DNA from 3 places in the Solibacillus sp. FSL W8-0372 genome. Region 3 is predicted to be linked to each of the others. Evidence: riboswitches for the same ligand, from Rfam matches in the RefSeq annotation. Region 3 holds a riboswitch; each other region holds the start of a gene.
The links. Region 3 has a riboswitch for cobalamin ahead of metE (5-methyltetrahydropteroyltriglutamate--homocysteine S-methyltransferase). Riboswitches for the same ligand answer to the same signal wherever they lie in the genome.
Positions count from the first base shown of each region.

Region 1: it holds a riboswitch for cobalamin, as region 3 does, so the genes downstream of both, MKY13_RS07450 (cobyric acid synthase) here and metE (5-methyltetrahydropteroyltriglutamate--homocysteine S-methyltransferase) in region 3, are expected to answer to the same signal.
Region 2: it holds a riboswitch for cobalamin, as region 3 does, so the genes downstream of both, MKY13_RS07495 (glutaredoxin) here and metE (5-methyltetrahydropteroyltriglutamate--homocysteine S-methyltransferase) in region 3, are expected to answer to the same signal.

Region 1 is NZ_CP150204.1:1,530,019-1,533,300, reverse strand. It holds gene cbiB (adenosylcobinamide-phosphate synthase CbiB) at 1-258, opposite strand, end outside; gene MKY13_RS07450 (cobyric acid synthase) at 299-1,792, opposite strand; cobalamin riboswitch at 1,950-2,137, opposite strand; gene MKY13_RS07445 (S16 family serine protease) at 2,263-2,469, opposite strand; gene MKY13_RS07440 (YusW family protein) at 2,621-3,133, shown strand; gene MKY13_RS07435 (translation initiation factor 2) at 3,247-3,282, opposite strand, start outside.
Region 2 is NZ_CP150204.1:1,538,631-1,541,912, reverse strand. It holds gene MKY13_RS07510 (DUF2812 domain-containing protein) at 1-61, opposite strand, end outside; gene MKY13_RS07505 (PadR family transcriptional regulator) at 63-374, opposite strand; gene MKY13_RS07500 (ATPase) at 590-913, shown strand; cobalamin riboswitch at 1,087-1,273, shown strand; gene MKY13_RS07495 (glutaredoxin) at 1,419-1,643, shown strand; gene nrdI (class Ib ribonucleoside-diphosphate reductase assembly flavoprotein NrdI) at 1,640-2,002, shown strand; partial or broken gene MKY13_RS07485 (ribonucleotide reductase N-terminal alpha domain-containing protein) at 2,005-2,715, shown strand; gene MKY13_RS07480 (ribonucleoside-diphosphate reductase subunit alpha) at 3,041-3,282, shown strand, end outside.
Region 3 is NZ_CP150204.1:1,287,214-1,290,495, forward strand. It holds gene metE (5-methyltetrahydropteroyltriglutamate--homocysteine S-methyltransferase) at 1-1,700, opposite strand, end outside; cobalamin riboswitch at 1,858-2,039, opposite strand; gene MKY13_RS06250 (DUF2087 domain-containing protein) at 2,267-3,004, shown strand; gene MKY13_RS06255 (DUF6176 family protein) at 3,018-3,282, shown strand, end outside.

The DNA of each region.
Region 1 (3,282 bases), 240 kb from region 3:
TTCGACTACTAGCCAAATGAGAAGATGTACTTTCAGTGCAAGAATGATAATAAAAAAAACAGAGCCCGTTGTAATAGTTACCGTGAGAAAAACTGTTAGATAGCCATTGATCCGTCTTCTATTGTCACTCCCGCTATTCCATTTCCTCTCAAAAAACGAAATCACGTTGCCAATATAAATGACAGGATGCGTCCATTTTTTTGGATCCCCTACAATGCAATCGATGAGTACTGCGATTACACAAATAATAAAATACATCGTGTCCATTCCCCTTTTTTATAAATATCTACCTATCCATTCACTTCATTTCAATCTTACTTTCCGAAATAAACGAATAAATCCTCTCCATATTTAAGTGAGAACGAACATGGTGATCCAGCATTTCATACGCTTGTTCACGGCGTTCAAAATCGGATAAAACATCACCTAAAATAGGCTCCATCCCTTTTTGCCTACGGATTGTATTAAAATAATCGCGAGTGAACGGACGGTTTTGGAAAATCCCGTGAACATATGTACCAAATACTTGCTCCGTAAAGACACCATCTGTCCGGCCGTCATAAAATTGAATGAAAGGCTTCAACGGTTTTGTTGCTACACTGCGCCCTAAATGAATTTCATACCCTTCAATCTCATGACCTGTACAGCTCCTTCCGGAAACTTGCACTGTTTGCTTACTATTAATAAATGTTGTTTCAATCGGCAGCAAACCTAAAGTTAAATATGTGCCTCCCGTGCTTTCAACCGCCTGCTCATCACGGATAATTTCACCTAGCATCTGGTAACCTCCACAAATACCGATAATGCGGACATTTTGATGCGCTAACTGTAAAATCCCTTGCATTAACCCGGTTTGCTGAAGCCATAAAAAATCTTCCACCGTATTTTTTGTCCCCGGTAAAATCACGACATCTGGATTTTTCAAATCATTAAGTGCCGTAACAAAGCGCACACCTACATCCGGCTCTTCAATAAGCGGATCTATGTCGGTAAAATTCGAAATATGCGGAAACCGGATAACTGCGACGTCAATCGCAAATTCATGGTGCTGCGGTTTTTTAAAACGCAGGCTGGATAAAGCGAGCGAATCTTCTGCTTCAATTTGAACATCAAAGTATGGAATTACGCCAAGCACAGGAATACCTGTATAATCCTCCAGCCAATCGATCCCATCATTAAGCAATTCTTTCATACCTCGAAACTTATTAATAACAATTCCTTTGACACGGGACCTTTCCGTATCATCTAATAACATTAACGTCCCGACAATTGAAGCAAATACACCACCCCGGTCAATATCGGCAACTAAAATTACAGCAGCATCAGTTTCATGGGCCATCCGCATATTGGCAATATCCCGGTTCTTTAAGTTAATTTCCGCCGGACTTCCCGCACCTTCCAAAACAAGAACATCATAGCTCTCCGACAAACGGGCAAGTGATGAACGAACTTCAGGCATCACTGCTTCAACAATATTTTCACGATAACTAAGCGCATCTATATTGGCATAATGTTTACCGTGTAGAATCACTTCCGATACCATTTCCCCTTTAGGCTTAAGTAAAATCGGGTTCATATCCGTTGTTGCGTCAATTTTTGCGGCTTCTGCCTGAACCCCCTGTGCACGCCCGATTTCTCCACCGTCTTTTGTAATATACGAATTAAGTGCCATATTTTGTGACTTAAATGGAGCCACACGATAACCGTCATTTGCAAAAATGCGGCAAAGTGCTGTACATAGTACACTTTTCCCCACATCGGATGCTGTACCTTGAATCATAATTGCCTGCACTTAAATTTCCTCCTTACTGTAAATATCTCCAAATAAAATTAAAAATGCCTGTACCTCTCATCGAAAAAGAGGTACAGGCATGTGAAATTAATTATAGGATAGTGTTTAAATACACAAAAACAATGACTAGTTTCGCCTATACTTTTCCCTCCGAAAAGTAAGTATCGTTTGAATAAGCAGGTTTCCTGGCTTAAGCTTCCTTTTACTTTCACCTCTTCCCATCATTCCGACAGTGATTTGTTGTGAGTTCATCAGCTATTACAGTAGCGGGGGCTGCATTAGTCTTTCACTAATTTCCCTTTTACCTTACAAAAATCTGTAAGCACTTAATCAATTGCAAATTATTAAATTATTATAAAAATAACACAGTCTGTTAAAAAATGATAGGACTATTCCCGATACCGGTTAGTCGTTATTGAGCCTAATTATTTCCTTTACAGCATTTTCTAAAGAAGCCACCGTAATAATGTTTATATTAAGCTGCTCATCTTTTTTACTTCCTTCTCCTCTTTTTCATTTTCCACAGGTAAGAAAATATGCGAAAAACAGCTTTTTTCAGCAATGAGAATTTTAGCTTTCATTGAGCCAATTTCCTTCACATTTCCTTCACCGTCAATCGCACCTGTTACGTCAATCGGTACGTTATTATTAAAGCTGCCGTTTTCGCTAAGACCAATTAATACAGCGGCAAGTCCAGCACTGTACCTTCAATAAGGGAAATTTTTAATTTCAGTAGAAATGGATAGCTTATTTTAATTTGGGAATACTTTTATTAAAAATTAGAGGCTTAAATTAAGTTATCAAGCCACTTTTAAAGGAGAGAATAAAATGAAATTATTTAAATTATTACTTACAATGCCCTTATTGTTGGGGTTATTGTACGCATGTAACAACGATGATACAAAGACAAATAAGGATGTTACAGGTAACAATAGTACTGTTGATGAATCAGCGAATAACAAAAATACCACTAATAACTCTGAAAATGAAAATGAACGTACTGGAATTAAGGTCGCAGATGTAAATTATGCTTTTACTGAATTTGATTTAGACGTAGAATATGCGAATCGCAATTCATATGATGTTGAATATGAGAACGATGGAAACAATATTTATGCAGAACTAGATGATGAAATTAAAGGTATCGAGTATAAAGGTGATCAAGCGTACGAAAATTTTGTCGATGCGTTAAAACAGTTAACATTTGACGAAACTACAAGTGATGACGATGTTCGTAAAGAAGTACTAAAAGCATTTGCTCTCGATGAAAACTATAAGTCCTTTGAGCTTGAAGTAAAATTCAAAAACGGGGAAATAAAACATTATCATCATAATAAATAATAGTGGGTAAAGAGAGGTTAAATCTTCTCTAAAACTTCTACCATAATGCACAAAAAATCGATTAGCATGATGCTTTTCGATTTTTTTTGTGAACTAAAACTATTTTCTTCTTCTTAACTTAACATCTTTTTAATTTGTTTTAGTTCCTT
Region 2 (3,282 bases), 250 kb from region 3:
ACCATTGTTCTTCAGCTTCAAATGAATTAAATCTTTTATTCAATGTTCGTGTAATTGCCATCTTATCCCTCACCACTTAATTTGTATGTAAATGATAATAGCTTTTCATAACGTCGTTGTTCATCGATTAGCGCCTCTTTTCCTGCATCTGTAATGGCATAAATCTTTTTCTTTCGGTTGTCTAAATCAACACCAACGACTTCAATTAACTTTTGTTTTTCAATATTCTTTAACACACCATAAAGCGTTCCAGGTGCAATTTCATACTGCCCTTCGCTTACCTCTGAAATTGTTTTAATAATGCCATAGCCGTGCGTCGGTTCTTTTATTAATGCTAATAAAATTAAATACGTTGGTTCTGATAAAGGAATCATAAGCCCTCCATATATTGACTGTCGATATATCGATACACATATTTTAAAATGTATATATATCGAGTGTCAAGATATAAAATAGAATATATTGGTAATTTGTCTTCTAAACCACTTTAGAAATTAAGTAAAAATTAGGTAACTACACCTAATTAATGAAATGCCTTTCTCTCTCCGATATAATGGATTTATAGAACCATAAAATAAGGAGGGCTACAGTGACTTTTCTAAACCTAATTGCATTGAGTCTCGTCATCCCTATTGTCGTCTCTTTTATTACTTTGCTTGGCTTTTACCTTTATTACAGAAAAAAACCGAAAGTTGATAAAGGCTTTAAGTTCGCTTATTATGCACTTTCATACCGCCGGAAATTTTGGCGTACTGTCTATTCGATGCCAATATGTATAATTTCAATCGGAGTCATATATTTAACGCTAGGATTTTCTAAGTTGTTTATTTTCATAACATTTTTCATCACCATTTTATTTGCTATACAAGCAACCTATAATTACGTCATGTGGCAAAGAGAATTAAAGCAATAATATGGCACATTGTTCATTCGAAATATTGAGCAATGTGTTTTTTAGTTCCTTTTTGATTTGTATAGGTATAAGTTCTGTCAACTTTCTCTTAAAAAAGTACAATAGATGATCAACTTATATTTCTTTCCTTTACTTTTACTTTGGAACGGCTTATACTCAATTCACAACCATATATTGTGTTTTTTTATCACGGTACTACTAAATGTAGTTTAAAAGGGAAGTTTGGTGCAAATCCAACGCTGTCCCCGCAACTGTAAATGCTGACTGAAGACTAAAATTGCCACTGTGCCACGTGCATGGGAAGGTATGTCTGACGGATGACGCAAAGCCAGGAGACCTGCCATGTTAAAACTACGTACATTTCTTCGGGGAATAGGAAATGGAGGCGCAATTTTTCCATTTACGTTTCCATTTCAGGCTATCCTTTTTTCCCGGGATAGCCTTTTTTATATTTTCTTTAGAACGTACAGCACAGTAAATATCAATATAGCGAGGGATTCTATTAATGAAACTTTATACGAAAACTATTTGTCCAAAATGCCTATGGGTAAAATCTGAGCTTGATGCTGCCAATTTGGAAGTCGAAGTCATCAACATTGACCAGGATGAAAAAGCTAAGCAGAAAGTAATCGATGCAGGTTTTCTTTCCGTACCTTTATTTGAAATAAATGGTGAATTTATTGCAGAGCCCACTTCCATTATTAACCGAATTTCTGAAATAACTGCATGATCATTTATGCTTCACGAACTGGCAATGTACGATACATCGTGCAAAAACTTGGCTTACCTGCGAAGGATATAGCCGATGTGGATAAAATCGATGCGCCGTATCTTTTATTTACATATACGGATGGATTAGGCTCTGTCCCCCCTATCGTCGACCAGTTCATGACTGCGAACTACAATCAATGCAAAGGAATTATCGTAAGCGGGAACCGTAATTTCGGTCATGCCTTTTTTGGACGTGCAGGCGATTTATTAGCTGCACAATATGGCATTCCGTTAATTGAAAAACTAGAATTACGTGGGACTCAATCCAACTACTTAACCATTAAAAATTACTATTATTCCATTTGGAAAGAGGTTTAATGATGAAACAATATTTAAAATTAAACAATGACATATTAAATCGTTACCGCGCTACCGGTGAACTGGATTTAGCAAAAGATAAAGAAGCAACACGCCGCTATTTCCTGGAAGACGTCAATGTCCGTTTACGCTACTTTATCGATATTGAGGAAAAAGTACGCTATTTAATTGATGAAGGCTATTATGAAAAGGAATTTCTTGAAATGTACTCTATGGATTTTATTAAACGGATGTATAAAAAAGCATATTCATACAAATTCCGTTTCCCCTCGTTTATGAGTGCTTCGAAATTTTACGATAGCTATGCGATGAAAAGCAGAGACGGGAAAGAAATTCTTGAAAAATATGAAGACCGAATCGTTATTATTGCCCTTTATTTAGCACAAGGTGATGAAGCATTGGCGGAAAAGGCCATTGAAGCGGTCATGACTGCCTATCAGCCGGCAACACCAACTGCTCTTAACAGCGGGAAAAAAGCGCGTGGCGAACTAGTATCATGCTTTAAGCTGACGATGGACGACACAATGAACTCGATTTCCGAAAATATCGGCTATTGCCTAGAGCTTTCCCGATTAGGAGGCGGTGTCGGAGTAAACTTAACCGATCTGCGTCCATTAGGTGATCCAATTAAAGGGATATTAAACCGTGCGAGTGGAGTTATGCCAGTTGCGAAACTGCTGGAAAACTCGTTCTCTTATTCGAATCAATTGGGTTAATCATTGGCCCAATTAAAACGTGGTCAATTGCGGGAACGTCTGAGTATATCAAGGTAGGATTCTACAGAGCAATCTGGTAGCGAACCCTAAAAATCCAAGATTGCAGACAATCCGCAGCCAAGCAACCTAGTACGGTTGAAGGTTCAACGACTAAGAGGTTATTATAGTAATATTTTAACCCGAACCACGCCTTTGCCAATAGAGTTGGGTTTCACAACTGTTAACTTTTTTGGCAAAGTGAAGATATAGTCTGATCTCTATGGCGACATAGAGAGCTAGGCAGAAATGACCTAGCCCCACTTCATTAAAGTGGAGTAACAAAATGCAACGTAACGGCTCCGGTGTCGTATTTTTGAATATTTTTCATGGTGATATCGAAAGTTTTATTTCAAGTAAGAAACCAAACTCTGACGACAAAATCCGTCTTGCTACACTCTCAACAGGGATTATTCTTCCGGATATTTTCTTTGAACTGATGCGCCGCGATAAAGATATCGTCTTGTTCAGTTCTTATGACATTTATAAAGAATACGGAAAACGCATGTCGGAAATTTCGATTACGGA
Region 3 (3,282 bases):
GACCAATTTAAAATAGTGATAGGTCCAGTAAGCATGCCTTTTACATATTTAGAAGTAAGCTTTTGTGCCTCAACTACCTCTTTAACAGTCATCGCGTGTGTCCATTCAACATCACCGTAAATGATTGGTGGTTTTACGCAACGAGAGCCGTATGATACAACCCAAGCATTTTTCGTAAAGGCAAATCCAGTTAAATGTTCTCCAAAGTATTCCACCATATCTGTTCGTTCAAATTCTCCGTGTACTAATACATCCAATCCAATTTCTTCTTGAATTTGAATCCAACGTGCTGTTTCTTCCTTTACAAATGCCTCGTACTGTTCGTCAGTAATTTCTTTCTTACGCCATGCCGCCCGTGTTTTCTTTACTAGCTGAGATTGAGGAAAGCTGCCGATTGTTGTGGTAGGGTAGTCGGGTAAGTTTAACGATTTCTTTTGCAGTACTTGACGTTCTTTGAATGGAACAGTACGTGTGAAATCTGTATCCTTAATTCCCTTAACTAAATTTTTAACTTGCTCATTTTTTCGTATAGGGTGTGTCGCTAAAGATTCAATTGCTTTAATACTATTTGCGACGATACCTTCTTTAGCCCACGTTCCATGCTGAATATAATTTGTTAAATGTGCAATTTCCCGAATTTTTTCGTCAGCAAAAGCAAGCGCATCGTATAATTCATGTGGAAGATTTTGTTCTGATTTTTTTGTAACAGGGACGTGCTGTAGACTGCAGGAAGAACTAATCCATAAATCATTAACACCACTTAGTTGCTTAACTGTACTTATTGTAGAAACAGCTTCAGCTAAGTTAGCTGACCAAATATCCCGACCATTAATTATGCCGATGCTTAATGTTTTATTTTTAGGAAAACCATGCTGTAGAAGCGATTTCATATTTTCTGTTTTACCATGTACGAAATCTAAGCCAATTCCTGCAACAGGTAGATTACTTAAGCGCTCAAATGAAGTTAGTGCTTCAAAATAAGTTTGAACTAGTATTTTTGCGTGTGGTAGGGCTTCAGTTAATTGTTTATAAACTTCTTCAATTAATAAAATCTCATCTTCCTCGAGGTTTTTAGTGAAAGAAGGTTCTTCAATTTGAATCCAATCAGCACCTGCATCTACAAGCTGCTGGATTACCTGTGCATATAGCGGAATTAACTTTAAAAAGAAGGCTGCACGGCTTTTTTCGTCATATCCCTTTGCTAAATCAACGAAAGTATATGGACCGATAATTGTTGGCTTTCCGATAATACCTAGTTCATTTTTAGCTTCTTCAAATTGTTGGAGAATATAGTTATTTGTTAAGAATAACTCCTGATTTTCATATTTCGGAACAATGTAATGGTAGTTTGTATTAAACCATTTTGTCATTTCGCATGCTATTACTTCGTCAGTACCACGTGCCATTGCATAGTATGTAGTTAACGAAGAAGCATTTGGTAGCACATCATAGCGTTTAGGAATGATGTTAAACATCACCGCTAAATCCAGTACCCGATCGTATTTTGTGAAATCCCCGATAGTAATTAACTGTAGTCCTAAATCCTGTTGGCGTTTTAAACGATTCAGGCGAATGGTTTTTAGCTGTTCTTCGAATACATCTTCTTCTATCTCTTTTTTCCAAAATTTCTCTAAAGTTTGTTTCCATTCGCGGGTAGCCCCGATATAAGGGTAACCGATAACATTACTAATAATATTCATTTGATAAGCCTCCTTAATGTATTTACATAACCCAAATAAAAAAGCTGTTTCCAATGTGACTTGGAAACAGCTTAGGACTTATCTATGCATAGTAAAATAAACGTCTATAATTGACGCTTTATTCGCACAGAACACCACCTATTTCCACGTAGGTATCGGGTGTGTACTAGAAAAAGGCAGGTCTCCTGACTTAACATCAACGCGCCTCTTACCTTCCCGTTAAATTACAGTGGCTTTTTAAGAGTTGCTCCGAAATACAGTTGCGGGACAGTGTTGGATTCGCACCAAACTTCCCTTTTAAACGCACAACAAATGCGTACCTTTTCTTACACGTTATGTAATTGTACAAACTATAGCATAAAAGGAACCATAATTGTATACCTCGGTCGCTAAAAATATAGAATTTTCAGTAAAAATGGTAAAAAGAAAGACGTAAGACAGCTTTTTAACAACTTTTAAAGTTATATATAGGATGGATAGGGCGTATATTCAATAAATTTTTAATGATAAACGAATTATAAATTTGTTTACAAAATAAAGGACATAGATTATAAATGTTTGTAGAGGTGGTTGTTTTGGATATTCAAAATATTTCGATAGATACATTGGTAAATGGATATGAACTTCAAGAAGACCATTACGAATGCTTATTTTGCGGGGCAAGCTTTGGGCTTCATGAAGTCTTTCCACATGAGGGACGGTTATTTACAGCAGAAGGTATGATGAAGCTGCATATCAGACAAATACATAAATCGTCGTTTCATGCATTGCTGTCACTTGATAAAAAGGTAACAGGTTTATCGGATGTACAAATTGAAATGCTACAGTACTTTTTTGAAGGCAAGTCAGATCAGGAAATAGTCGAAAAAAGCAGTTTAACAAGTGTATCAACAGTTCGTCAGCATCGTTTCAAATTACGCGAGAAGGAAAAGCAGGCGAAAATTTTTATTGCATTAATGCAGCTCATGAAAAACCCGGAGCACTATACAATTCATAAGGGGGCGAAACAAGTGGACGAACGCTATAGTATTGAACAACAAGAACGCGAGAAAGTACTAACAACATATTTCAGAAATGGACTAGACGGTGGCATTGAAATAATTCCAAGTAAGGAAAAGAAAAAGCTTATCATTTTACAGCATATTTTAAAGCGTTTTGAAGAGGGGAAGCATTATCATGAAAAGGAAGTGAATGAAATTTTAAAAACGGTCAATGCAGATTTTGTATCGCTTCGTCGTCATTTAATCGAATATGGGTTTATGGAGCGCAATAATGACGGTTCGGAATATTGGCTGAAACAATAGGGGGTTTTAAATCGTGAATGTGGAATTAACTCGCTATCGGGTAAGACCCGGTAAATCCTTTAAAGTGGAGGAATGGCTAAAGTTTTTGAATGAACATATGGATGATGTACTTGTAACGTTGGAAGGTGAAAAAATGTATGTGGAAACAATATTTCATGAAATACTGAATGGCGAAGAATATTTATATTGGTATTCGGTTCGTGGAGAAGGCGGTGTGGATGTGGATGATTCCGATCACTGGATAGATAAAAGACATCTTGAGTATTGGGATGAATGCA